2 regions of the Mycobacterium paraffinicum genome follow, and region 1 is predicted to be linked to the other one. Evidence: predicted binding sites of a transcription regulator. Region 1 holds the regulator's gene; the other holds the start of a gene.
The links. Region 1 encodes LexA, which represses DNA repair genes until DNA is damaged. Its sites were predicted from a motif close to CGAACANNTGTTCG; they were not measured.
Positions count from the first base shown of each region.

Region 2: the regulator LexA is predicted to act here: its motif matches at 4,374-4,387, upstream of ruvC (crossover junction endodeoxyribonuclease RuvC).

Region 1 is NZ_JACKUR010000033.1:79,648-86,283, forward strand. Features, by position in the region: gene H7J89_RS22990 (acyl-CoA dehydrogenase family protein) at 1-958, shown strand, start outside; gene H7J89_RS22995 (LGFP repeat-containing protein) at 1,526-3,739, shown strand; gene lexA (transcriptional repressor LexA) at 3,763-4,461, opposite strand; gene H7J89_RS23005 (LysM peptidoglycan-binding domain-containing protein) at 4,752-5,246, shown strand; gene nrdR (transcriptional regulator NrdR) at 5,350-5,814, shown strand; gene H7J89_RS23015 (peroxynitrite isomerase) at 5,853-6,335, shown strand; gene H7J89_RS23020 (PhzF family phenazine biosynthesis protein) at 6,344-6,636, opposite strand, start outside.
Region 2 is NZ_JACKUR010000024.1:27,203-33,838, forward strand. Features, by position in the region: gene H7J89_RS13985 (hypothetical protein) at 1-503, opposite strand, end outside; gene H7J89_RS13990 (DUF1304 domain-containing protein) at 633-1,019, opposite strand; gene H7J89_RS13995 (hypothetical protein) at 1,181-1,834, opposite strand; gene ruvB (Holliday junction branch migration DNA helicase RuvB) at 2,086-3,132, opposite strand; partial or broken gene H7J89_RS14005 (16S rRNA (guanine(966)-N(2))-methyltransferase RsmD) at 3,129-3,203, opposite strand; gene ruvA (Holliday junction branch migration protein RuvA) at 3,206-3,805, opposite strand; gene ruvC (crossover junction endodeoxyribonuclease RuvC) at 3,802-4,356, opposite strand; gene H7J89_RS14020 (DUF4178 domain-containing protein) at 4,538-5,149, shown strand; gene H7J89_RS14025 (DUF2617 family protein) at 5,159-5,671, shown strand; gene H7J89_RS14030 (DUF4247 domain-containing protein) at 5,668-6,099, shown strand; gene H7J89_RS14035 (DUF350 domain-containing protein) at 6,127-6,582, shown strand; gene H7J89_RS14040 (polyamine aminopropyltransferase) at 6,579-6,636, shown strand, end outside.

The sequences.
Region 1 (6,636 bases):
CGGGGGCAACCCCGACTTCCGGTACAACACGATCATCACCGAGGAGACCACCGCCGGTCGCTACAGCGGGATCGGCTTCGGCCTGCACAACGACATCGTGGCGCCGTACCTGCTGGCCCTGGCCACCGAAGAGCAGAAGCAACGCTGGCTGCCGAAGTTCTGCACCGGCGAGATCATCACGGCGATCGCGATGACCGAGCCGGGAACCGGCAGCGACCTGCAGGGCATCAAGACCCGCGCGGTCAAGCAGGGTGACCACTACGTGCTCAACGGCGCAAAGACGTTCATCACCAACGGAATCAACGCCGACCTGGTGATCGTGGTCGCGCAGACCGATCCCGACAAAGGGGCGCAGGGCTTTTCGTTGCTCGTCGTCGAACGCGGCATGGAGGGTTTCGAACGCGGCCGGCACTTGAACAAGATCGGGCTGGACGCGCAGGACACCGCCGAGTTGTCGTTCACCGATGTCAAGGTGCCCGCCGAAAACCTGCTGGGGCAGGAGGGCATGGGATTCATCTACCTGATGCAGAACCTGCCGCAGGAACGGATTTCGATCGCCATCATGGCGGCCGCGGCAATGGAGCAGGTGCTGGAAGAAACCCTGCAATACACCAAGGAACGCAAGGCGTTTAACAAGCCGATCGGCAGCTTCCAGAACAGCCGCTTCGTGCTCGCCGAGCTGGCGACCGAGGCGACGGTGGTGCGCATGATGGTCGACGAGTTCATCCGGCTGCACCTGGACAAGAAGCTGACGGCGGAGCAGGCGGCGATGGCCAAGTGGTACTCCACCGAAAAGCAGGTGCACCTGATCGACCGTTGCCTGCAGTTGCACGGCGGCTACGGCTACATGCGCGAATACCCGGTCGCCCGTGCCTATTTGGACGCGCGGGTGCAGACCATCTACGGCGGAACGACCGAGATCATGAAAGAGATCATCGGGCGCAGCCTCGGGGTCTAGCGCTAACACGTTGGTCGACAACGCCATCGGGCCGGCGAATTCGCACACTGACGGCAAACCTCGTCAATGCCCGGCGCGCGGGGCGATTTTTCGGGTAGATCGCTGAAGAGTTAATGGCTTCACGTACCGTCGGCGCATGTGTCCGGGGTGCGTCGCCCGCGTAATGGCTCGAGCCGAAAAGCGCGACGCCGCTGACGACCCCGGTAGGCCCGGCAACATCCGCGACCGCGGAATCGCTGCGCGCGACGGCAGCCGTGCGCTATTGCGCAAGCGGGCGTCGGGTTCGGGGTGGGGCTCGAATATCCATAGGCCGCGCGACCGTTGCCGCGGCCCGTCGCGATTTGAGCGTGCCTATGCATCATTTCGACATCAGCGTGGTATCCGTTTTTGTAATATTCGTGATTTGACTTCGCATTTTTCGTTCGCGGGAGCAAAGTTATGCGCGCCCGGCGATAATGCGGATCGGAACGGGGTCGTTTCCCCGCGGTCGGACTACGGCCCGCCTGCCGGCTGTGCAGGCACGGGCCTAGCCACTGACAGGGGCATGGCCGTCGGCTGGGAGGCTTGGTGAACGGGCAGAGAGGTCACATGCGCAGGCTGGTCGGGAGCGCGCTGGTCACCTTGACCGCCACGGCGATAGCCGTCGCCTTGCTGGCGCCGCCGGCAGCGGCGTCTCCCATCGGCGACGCCGAGGCCGCCATGATGGCGGCCTGGGAGAAGGCCGGCGGCGACGGTTCACCCCTGGGCGCCCGGAAGGGCGATGTGTATCCCGCCGGGGATGGTTTCGCGCTGGACTTCGATGGCGGCAAGATGTTCTTCACCCCGGCGACCGGCGCCAAGTTCGTCTACGGGCCGATCCTGGACAAATACGAGATGCTGGGCGGGCCCGCGGGCAGCGATCTGGGCTTTCCCGCCATCAACGAAGTGCCCGGCCTCGCGGGCCCCGACAGCCGGGTGGCCACCTTCTCGGCCAGCGACAAGCCGGTGATCTTCTGGACGCCCGACCACGGCGCGTTCGTGGTGCGCGGCGCGATCAACGCCGCCTGGGACAAACTGGGCAGTTCGGGCGGCGTCCTCGGCGTCCCGGTCGGCGACGAAACCTACAACGGCGAGGTGTCCGCCCAGAAGTTCAGCGGCGGCCAGGTCTCGTGGAACAGGCAGACGAAACAGTTCTCCACCGAGCCGCCCGCACTGGCCGACCAGTTGAAGGGCCTGCAGGTGGCGATCGATCCCACCGCGGCCATCAACATGGCCTGGCGCGCGGCCGGTGGGCCCAATGGGCCGTTGGGGGTGAAGAAGGGGACGCAATATCCGATCGGCGGCGACGGAATCGTCCAGGACTTCGCCAACGGCAAGGTCTATTTCAGCCCCGCCACCGGCGCGAACGCCGTCGAGACCAACATCCTGGCCAAGTACGAGTCGCTTGGCGGACCCGCCGGCAGCGACCTGGGTTTCCCCACCGCCAACGAATCCGACGGCGGCATCCCGTCCAGCCGCATGGTCACGTTCTCCGGTGCCGACAAACCGGTGATCTTCTGGACGTCGGAGCGCGGCGCGTTCGTGGTGCGCGGCGCCATGAAGGCGGCGTGGGACAAGCTCCGCGGACCGAGCGGCAAGCTGGGCGCGCCCGTCGGCGACCAGTCCGTCGACGGCGACGTCGTCTCCCAGCAGTTCGCCGGCGGCAAGATCTCGTGGAACCGGGCGAAGAACACGTTCAGCACGGATCCCGCCAACCTTGCGCCGCTGCTGTCCGGCCTGCAGGTGTCGGGCCAGAACCAGCCGAGCAACTCGGCGATGCCCGCCCACGCCAAGAAGTTCACGTGGCAGTGGTGGTGGCTGCTGGCCGCCATCCCGGTGCTGGTGCTGATCGTCTTGGCGGGGTTGCTCGCGATCGGTTGGCGTCGGCGTCGCGTCATACGCGAGGACGCCGGCTACGAGCCTGCCCGCGACCTCGATGCCGGTTACGACGCCGGCACCGAGCGGCAGTGGGAACGCGACGACGTCACCACCGAGCATTTCGCGCGTCAGCCGGAAGCGCCGGAGGCGGCCGGCCGGGTCAGCTGGCGGCGCGGCGGCGACGAAGAGGATTCATTCGAGCAGGACCCCGACGCGGTGGACACCGACTCCTTCTCCGCGGTCTCGCCGGCGGCGCTGTCGGAGGCCGGCTACCCCGAGACGGAGACTGAATACGCCGAATCCGATTACGCCGACGGGGATTACGCCGACGGGGATTACGCGGACGAGGATTACGCCGAGGTCGAGTACGCCGACGACGAGCGGGAGTCCGCCTACGCGGACGCCGCCCGCGCGGACGATGACTATGTGGAGGCCGAATACCTCGACGTCGCCGAAGCGCCAACGCCCCCGGCCCCCGAGTTCGGCACCGGTGGCCCCGACGTCGCCGCTCCCGAGGGCGAGTATCCGGATGTTGCGGTCCCGCACGTCCCGGCGGACGTCGCCGAACCCCCCGCGCCAGAAGTTGCCGCCCCGGAAGCCGTCGCGGCGGCGGCGGCCGCCGCCGCATCCGAGCAGCGCAGCGGGCGGCACGCGGCCACGGATGACGAGGACACCGCCGTAGGGGCCGGCCCGGCCGGGCGCCCGACGATCCACCTACCGCTCGACGATCCCTATCAGGTGCCCGACGGATACCCGATCAAGGCGAGCGCCCGCTTCGGGCTGTACTACACACCGGGCAGCGAGCTTTACCACGACACCCTCGCCGAAATCTGGTTGTCCAGCGAAGAAGTGGCGCAGGCCAACGGCTTCGTCAAGGCGGACTGAGCCGGCCGGAAGTCCGCGACGGGCTAGACCTTGCGGATCACCGTGACGACCTTGCCGAGCACGGTCGCGTCATTGCCGGGAATGGGATCGAACGCGGGGTTGTGCGGCATCAGCCATACCTGACCGCCGGCGCGCTTGAACGTCTTCACGGTGGCCTCCCCGTCGAGCATGGCCGCGACGATGTCGCCGTTGTCGGCGACGTTCTGCTGGCGCACCACCACCCAGTCGCCGTCGCAGATCGCCGCCTCGATCATGGAGTCGCCGACGACCTTGAGCAGGAAGAGCGTGCCCTCGCCGACCAGCTCGCGCGGCAGCGGGAAGACATCCTCGACCGCCTCCTCGGCGAGGATGGGGCCACCGGCCGCGATGCGCCCCAGAACCGGAACGAACGTCGGCTCCGGCAGGGCGTCCGAGCCGGCGACGTCGGTGGTGCGGGCCGCCACCTCGTCATCGGCGCCGCGGACGTCGACCGCCCGCGGGCGGTTCGGGTCGCGACGCAGGTATCCCTTGCGCTCCAGGGTGCGCAGCTGATGAGCCACCGACGAGGTCGACGTCAGGCCGACGGCGTCGCCGATCTCCCGGATGCTCGGCGGGTAACCGCGACTGGTGACCGACGCGCGAATGACGTTCAGAATCGTGCGTTGCCGTTCGGTCAGCGATGAATCCACGGCGTGCAGCCGACCGTCCGCGCGGGCCGATGAAGTGTCGTTGCTGTCGCTCATGGCACTGAATGTAACCCCACCGCGGCCGAGAATCAAACATGTGTTCGACTAGCGTGTCGCGGGTCGTCGCATCGGCATAAATCACCCGCCGAAGTCGTTAATCACAAAGGTGTAACTCTTCGGCAGATCGGGTATTTCAGCCGCATGTCAGCTCTGGCGACCACGGACTTGTCGGTGGCGTGGTCTAGCGTTCGACTCGTGCGACACGCTTCGCTCACATGTTCGGATTTCGAACACACGAGCGATACAGTCGAACAGCTGAGCGAATCAAGTTGACCGGAGGAACGCAGATGACAACCATCCACACGCTGGCGCCGCGTACCAGCAGCCCTCGGCGTCCGGTCAACGGACCGCTCCAGGGGCTTCGTTACGGCCGGGACGGGCTGGCCCGTTCCCGCCGGCCCGGTCCGTCGAGGCCGGCGGGCGCGCCGACGCGTTATTACGGCACCGGCGTCGCGATGTCCGCCGCGCCGCATCGCAAGCGTCCCGTCACGGTGGCGACCACAGTCTGGTTGGCGTTGGCGGCCGGGGCGATCACGCTGTGGCTGGGTCTCGTCGGGAACGTCGGTCAGGTGCTCAACGGCGACGCCGGGAGTTCGGCTGCTCACGTACCCGACCGATTGGCCGTGGTCCGCGTCGAGGCGGGGGAGTCGCTGCAAGACGTCGCTCACCGGGTGGCGCCCGACGCGCCGGCGCGCCAGGTTGCCGACCGGATCCGCGAACTCAACGACATGAACTCACCGACGCTGGTGGCGGGCCAAACGCTGATCGCCCCGGTCGGCTGATCACCGCCCTCGCGGCGGCCGGCTGCATTCGCCGCGCAGGTGAGCGCACGGGTACGCTCGTGCTGCGGTACCTGGTGTTTGTCGGCGCGGCGAAGGAGCGGCCATGCATTGCCCGTTCTGCCGGCATCCCGATTCCCGGGTGATCGACTCGAGGGAAACCGATGAAGGGCAGGCCATCCGGCGCCGCCGATCCTGCCCCGAGTGCGGGCGGCGTTTCACGACAGTCGAGACCGCGGTTCTCGCGGTGGTCAAGCGCAGCGGGGTCACCGAACCTTTCAGCAGGGAGAAGGTGATCAGCGGTGTCCGCCGGGCCTGCCAGGGCCGCCAGGTGGACGACGACGCGCTGAACCTGCTGGCTCAGCAGGTCGAGGACACCGTGCGCGCCGCGGGTTCCCCGGAGGTCGCGAGCCACGAGGTCGGGCTGGCCATCCTCGGCCCGCTGCGCGACCTCGACGAAGTGGCGTACCTGCGGTTCGCGTCGGTATATCGCTCGTTTGAGTCCGCGGACGATTTCGAACGCGAGATCCAGGCGCTGCGCGAACACCGCCAGGTGACAACACCGAGCTGACGGACCGGCCCGAGCCGCCCGGGCCTAGGCTCGGTTTCATGCCCACCGACTTGCATCCCGATCTCGAGGCACTGGCACCACTCCTGGGAACCTGGGCTGGCCAGGGCGCGGGCGAGTACCCGACGATCCAGCCCTTCGACTACCTCGAAGAAGTGGTCTTCTCCCACGTCGGTAAGCCATTTCTGGCCTACGCGCAAAAGACCAAGGCGCCCGACGGCAAGCCGTTGCACGCCGAGACCGGATACCTGCGCGTGCCGCGGCCCGGTCACGTCGAGCTGGTGCTGGCGCACCCGAGCGGCATCACCGAAATCGAGGTCGGCACGTATTCGGCCGCCGGCGGCCAGATCGAAATCGCGCTGTCCACAACGGACGTCGGGCTGACCCCGACCGCCAAAGAGGTGACCGCGCTCGGCCGTTCCTTCCACATCGACGGCGACGAGCTGTCGTATTCGGTGCAGATGGGCGCCGTCGGGCAGCCCTTACAGCACCACCTCGCCGCGGTGCTGCACCGGCAGCGCTGAGCCAATCGTCAGTTCAGGTGCGTCACACCGTCATTGACGACGCGCCCGGCCACCCCCACCCAGCCCTCGGCGTTCCACGTCGTCTCGATGACCGATCCCTTGCCCTGGGTGATGTGTAGGTCGCGGCTGAGGTAGTCGGTGATTCGCATCGCTGCCGAGCCGGTCGCCTCGTCTTCCGGCACACCGAGGTTGGCGGCAAACACGCGGGCGCGTACCGATCCGGCGGCCCTGTCGGTCCACGCCCACAGGTAATGCGCCGTGTCGTCGGAAAAATCTCCCGGGTCGGCGGCGAGAAGGTCGT
Region 2 (6,636 bases), on a different contig from region 1:
GCTGCCACCGGCGCCACGGGCTGGACGTCACGCGCCAACCGCACGGCCATGCGGGCCAACACGACACCGCCGACGAAGACGATCAGCGCACCCAATCCGGAGAAATAGGTGACCTCGAGCACCGCACGCTTGCGCTCGGTGGCGGCGACCGGGTCACCGGCGGAGCCGATTCCCAGCAGCGGCGCGAGCTGACCACCGACGACGAACCAGGCGCCGGCCAGCACCGCCAGCCATCCGCCCAACATGGCCGCCACCCGATTTCCGGCGACGATCAACAACAGACCGCCCAGCACGGTCGCGGCTCCCGGCAGGACCTCGAGCCACCCACGAGCCGAACTCCACGCCCACTCCCGGTCGGGTGTGTAGGCGAAATTGAAGCGCGGTCCGACAAACGGTATTAACGCCCCCCAAGCCCCCAGGATGACCAGGAGCAATCCGCTGACCGCGCCACGCGAACGCGGCATGCTCAGCCCGCGGGTTTGGCCGTCTTCTGCGTATTTCATGACTTCCCCTCGTTGAATACCGGGCCTATTTCCGGCCGGAGATGGGTACCCGGCGGTTTCCAGTCGTAACCCATCGGGCGCGCGAAAACCACCTCGCCCCTGTGACTATCGGTGCTGATGAGGCTGCTGTTACTGCTGAAGTCCGAGTAGCAGCAACACGATCGCGATCACCGGAAAGATGCCCTGCGTCACCGCGGCCCGCGCCTTCTCCGGCGCGGACAAGAGCAGCACCACCGCGGCCGCCGCCATCGAACCGACGCCGGCGAAAATCAGCGCCGCGCCAACGGCGTTGTGCCGCAAGACGATCGCGACAATGCCCAGGCCGCTGACCACCGCCAGGAACAAGTTGTAGAAGCCTTGATTGAAGGCCAGCAGCTTGGTGGTCTCGGCCTCCTCGGCCGTGGTGCCGAACGTGGCACGGGTGCGCGGCGAGGTCCAGGTCAACGATTCCATCACGAAGATGTAGATGTGCAATAACGCCGCCAATGCGGCGAATACCAACCCGGCGGCGATCATCGCTCCTCCTCGCTTGTCGAGGCCCGCGCGATGGTCACGCAAGCATCCCGCATGTCCCGGCGCCGGTGACTCTACCGATCTGCGGGTGGCGGAGTGCCCTGACGCGAAAGGGCGCCGGTAGCCAACGGCTACCGGCGCCTCCCGAGTTGAGGGTTGCCGCCCTACACGCCGGCGTGGTGGCGGCGGTGGAACAGGCCCCGCCCACGGGGTTCCGGCTCGGCCGCCGGTGCGTCCGCGCGCGCGCCCGTCACGCCGCGAGTCTCGTCGTACACGGCGGGCTCACCCGCCGGTACGGCGTCGCCCGCCACCGGCGCCGGTTCCCTCACCACGACGTCGCGTGCGTGCCGAACCGCCAGGCGCGCCACGGCCGCCCCGCCCAGGAACACGATCAGGGCGCCCAACCCGGTGAAGTAGGTGATCTCGAGCAGGGCTCGCTTCAGGTCCGTCGACGCCACGGGTTGACCGAGGCCCCCGATGCCCAGCGTCGACGCGAACGCGCGGCCCACCACGAACCAGGCGCCGCCGGCGACCGCCAGCCAGCCGCCGAACACGGCGCTGGCCCGGTTACCGGACGACAGCACGAGCAGGCCACCCAATGCCGTAGCCGCCCCGGGAAGCACCTCGAGCCAGCCCTTTGTCGTCGTCCACGTCCAGGCCGGGTCGGACATGTACGCCCAATCGATGTTGGGTCCGAAGAACGGCACCAATGCGCCCCAGGCGCCCAACAGAATCAGGAGCAGGCCGGTCAGCGCGCCGCGGGTGCGCGGCATGTACAGCGCGCGAGGGCGTTCATAGTCGTAGCGCGTGGTCCTCATCAGAATCTCCTTCAACAGGTATTGCTGTTGTGAGCCTGGTTACCCGGCGGCGCCTACGTATAACCTGCCGCGGGCCGCGCATGTGGTTTGCTGCGACCCGTCACCTAGGTGCGCGCGGCGCTGGCGGCGGCCCTTTGAGCTGGCCGGATCCCGCCGGCGCGCGTGCGCGCAGCGGCCTGGCGGAAAGGTCACGATTTGGCCGCGAGGGCCAGGCCGCCGACGGGGCCGGCCCGCTTCGCCCGCCTGCGCCGCTAGTCGAACAGACCGGGTTGGCCCAAACCGGCCGCCCCCGCCGGCGGGCTCATGCCCAGGTGGGTCCACGCCTGAGCAGTGGCCACCCGGCCCCGGGGGGTGCGGGCCACCATCCCGGCGCGAACCAGGAACGGCTCGCACACCTCCTCGACGGTGGTGGCCTCTTCGCCAACGGCCACCGCCAGCGTCGAAACCCCGACCGGCCCGCCGCCGAAACTGCGAGTCAGCGCCGACAACACCGCCCGGTCCAACCGGTCCAGGCCGAGTTCGTCGACGTCGTAGACCGCCAGCGCGGACTTGGCGACGTCGCGGGTGATCACCCCGTCGGCGCGGACCTCGGCGAAGTCCCGGACCCGGCGCAGCAGCCGGTTGGCGATGCGCGGTGTGCCGCGCGAGCGCCGGGCGATCTCCTCGGCCGCCTCGGCGCCCAGCTCGATACCCAGAATGCCGGCGGAGCGGGCCAGCACCCGCTCCAGCTCGGCGGGCTCGTAGAAGTCCATGTGCGCGGTGAAGCCGAACCGGTCGCGCAGCGGGCCGGTCAGCGCGCCGGACCGGGTGGTCGCGCCGACCAGGGTGAAGGGCGCCACTTCCAGGGGGATCGACGTCGCGCCGGGACCCTTACCCACCACCACGTCGACCCGGAAATCCTCCATGGCCAGGTACAGCATTTCCTCCGCGGGGCGCGCGATGCGGTGGATCTCGTCGATGAACAGCACGTCGTGCTCGACCAGGTTGGACAGCATGGCGGCGAGGTCGCCGGCGCGTTCCAGCGCGGGTCCCGACGTCACCCGCAACGACGTCCCGAGTTCGGCGGCGATGATCATGGCCAGCGACGTCTTGCCGAGCCCGGGCGGACCCGACAGCAGGATGTGATCCGGTGTGCCGCCGCGGTTCTTGGCTCCCTCGATCACCAGCTGGAGCTGTTCGCGCACCCGCGGCTGGCCGATGAACTCTTGCAGCGATCGTGGCCGCAGGCTGACGTCGATGTCGCCCTCCCCGACGGCCAGCGCCGGGGACAGCTCGCGGTCGGCGAAGTCGTCGGTCATTTGCGCCGCTCCTCCTCATCGCTCCGTCCCCCGCAAGCGGGCGGTACCCCCGCTGCATCGTCGCCGGCACGGGTCATCGCGACTTACCCAGCAGCGACAGGGCGGCGCGCAGGGCGCCGGACGTCGTCGCGTCCTGCTCGCTGGCCAGCACCTTGTCGGTCGCCTCTTCGGCCTGCTTGACGGCGAAGCCCAGACCGACCAGGGCCTCCACCACCGGCCCCCGGACCGCGTGACCGTTCACCACGGATGCGCCACCCGGTGCGCCCGCAGCGACGGCGCCGACCTTGTCCCGCAGCTCGAGCACCATCCGCTCGGCGCCGCGTTTCCCGATCCCGGGCACCCGGGTCAGCGCGGTGACGTCGCTGTCGTGCAGCACCTGCCGCAGCGCCGCGGCGTCGTGAACCGCCAGCGTCGCCATGGCCAGCCGCGGACCCACGCCCGACACCGTCAGCAGCGTCAGGAAGAGGTCGCGGGTGTCGGAGTCTGGAAATCCGTACAGCGTCATCGAGTCCTCGCGGACCACCATCGCGGTGATCAGCCGGGCCTCGGTCCCGGTGCGCAGGGTCGCCAACGTCGAGGGGGTCGCGTTCACCCGGTAGCCGACGCCGGCGGCCTCGATCACCGCATGGTCGAGCGCCACCTCGAGCACCTCGCCGCGCACCGAGGCGATCATCGCGCGGCCTTGAGCTTGGCCAGATACTTATGCCGCTGTTGCTCGGCCAGCGCCTCGGCCGCGGCCATCCGGGCCATCATCGGCGCCCGCCAGCAGTGACAGATCGCCAGCGCCAGCGCGTCGGCGGCGTCGGCCGGGGTCGGTTTGGCTTGCAGCGCAAGGATTTTGGTGACCATCGCGGTGACCTGGGCCTTGTCCGCGGCGCCGTTGCCGGTGACCGCGGCCTTTACCTCGCTGGGGGTGTGAAAGTGCACGTCGATGCCGCGTTTGGCGGCCGCCAGCGCGACGACCCCGCCGGCCTGCGCGGTGCCCATCACCGTCGAGACGTTCAGCTGGGAGAAGACCCGCTCGATGGCCACGACATCCGGTTGATGGGTGGCCAGCCAGTGCTCGACGGCATCGCTGATGGCCAGCAGCCGGTGGGCCAGCGGCGCATCAGACGGGGTCCGCACCACGTCGACGTCGAGCGCGACCACGCTGCGCCCGCGCCCTGTTTCCACCACCGACAGTCCGCATCGGGTCAGTCCGGGGTCGACGCCCATCACGCGCATTGCCCGCTCCCACCTGTAGAACAGCTGTTCGATACCCTAGCGGCCGGGGGCGACGGCTCGGCGGAGGACACGCGGCGGCGCCGCCGATTCCCGGCTCGGGACGTTACAGCGCCGAACCCGCGTAAAAGCTGTTAGCTTTACCCCACGTTCGCTCAAGCAATGTGGCAACGGAAGGGTTTGCGTGGGATCACTGCTGGTCATTATCGCGATCGTGCTGTTCATCGCGTCAATCGTGGTGTTGGTCATCGCTTTGCGGCGTCCCAGGCAATCGGCCCCGCCGCGCGGACGCCAGGATCCCCTCTCGTTCAACGCGATGCCGGAGTTCGGCCCTCGGCAACTCGGCCCCGGCGCGATCGTCAGCTACGGCGGCGTCGACTACGTGGTCCGCGGATCGGTGACGTATCGCGAAGGCCCGTTCGTGTGGTGGGAGCATCTGCTGGAGGGCGGCGACCAGCCGATCTGGTTCAGCGTCGAAGAGGACGACGGGCGCCTCGAGCTGGCGATGTGGGTCAGCCGCAAGGACATCCAGCTGCAGCCGGGTGACTCCTACGTCGTCGACGGGGTGACGTTTCACGAGTCCGAACGCGGTCGCGCCTCGTTCACCACCGAGGGCACCACGGGCCTGCCGGCGGGCGGCGAGATGGAGTTCGTCGACTGCGCCAACTCCGACGAGTCCGCGCTGCTCTCGTTCGAGCGCTGGGCGCCGGGCATGCCGTGGGAGGTTTCGACCGGCAAGCCCGTGCTGACGGGCGAGCTGACCGTGTATCCGGCGCCCCCGCCCTCCTCCCCCTAGGGCGCGTCGGTGCCCCTCCATCAACTCGCCGTGGCCCCTTCGGACGTCTCCGGGCAGAAGCTCGGGCTCGCCCTCAACGCGCCCGCACCGCCGCCGCTGGCGACCTGCCTTCTGCACCACCCCGGCGGCGGCGCCCTGCGGCTGGGGGTCCTGGGCGCATCGCACGTCGTCACCGTCGAGCACGGCGCGGGCCGGTTCTCCGAAGAGGTCTCCTGCACGGCACGCGGCCTCGGCGTCGACCTGCCGGAGCACACGGCCGCGCCCGGCTACTTCCTGCGATCCCGCACCGACTCCTACGACGAGGCGGCCTTCCGCCGGATGGCGCGCGACCTTCGTGACCGGTGTGCGCGGGAAAAGGGTTGGCTCGGTGGCACTTTCCCCGGCGACGACGCCGCGCTGACTGCCTTGGCCGCCGAACCCGACGGCACCGGCTGGTATTGGCAGACCTGGCACCTCTACCCGCGCAGCCCTTTTGGATCCGGCGGCGACGTGGTCCACACGGTGAGCCGGTGGCACCCGTGAGCCGCAATCGCCTGTTCGTCATCGCCGGTGCGCTGGCCGTCGCCGCCGTCGCCTTCCTGGTGCCCGGAATCATCTTGTCGCAGAAGAACATTGCTTCCTACATCGCGAGCCACTATCACGAGTACTCCCACGACGCCAACGGGAAGCGCTACGAATGCAGCGGGCCTCCCGACGACGTGGCCGACACGCTCGCCGAGTACCAGGCCCCCGAGGCGCGGGCCGCCAACGGCGACAGCGAGTACCTGCGCTACAGCAACAACATCGTGATCGTCGGCCCCGACGGCAATCGCCCGTGCAGCATCCGCCTGGAAGGCCTGAACGCCGGATACAGCCACGGCGCCTTCATCTTCCTGGGCCCCGGATTCACCCCCGGCTCACCCTCGGGCGGCGCCGGAGGTACGCCCGGCGGCCCCGGCGGAACCAAGTGACGGCTCACCACCACAAAGGAGAAAACCATGTACCTCGCCGTCGAGATCGGCACCGTCGACCTCAACCCCGTCCTCAAGGGCGCGGTCGCAACGATTTTGTACTTCCTGGTCGGTATGGCCGTGCTGCTTATCGGGTTCTACGCGGTCGACGTGTTGACCCCGGGCAATCTGCGCCGACTGGTGTTCATCGACCGCCGCCCCAACGCCGTCATGGTCGCGGGTGCGATGTATATCGCGTTGACCATGGTCATCATCACCGCCATCGCGAACAGCTATAGCCAGCTGGGCCAGGGGCTCGTCGGCGTGGCGGTGTACGGGCTGATGGGCGTGATCCTGCTGGGGATAGCGCTGCTCACGATGCACCTGCTGATTCCGGGCAGTTTCCACGAGCACATCGACGAGCCGCAGCTGCATCCGGGATCGTTCGCGGTGGCGCTGATATTGCTCGCCGTGGGAGGGGTCACGGCCGCTGCGGTGTCATGACGTCCGTTGATCTGCCGGTGCCAGAGGTGAGCCGGCCCGCGGAGCCTTCGGTGC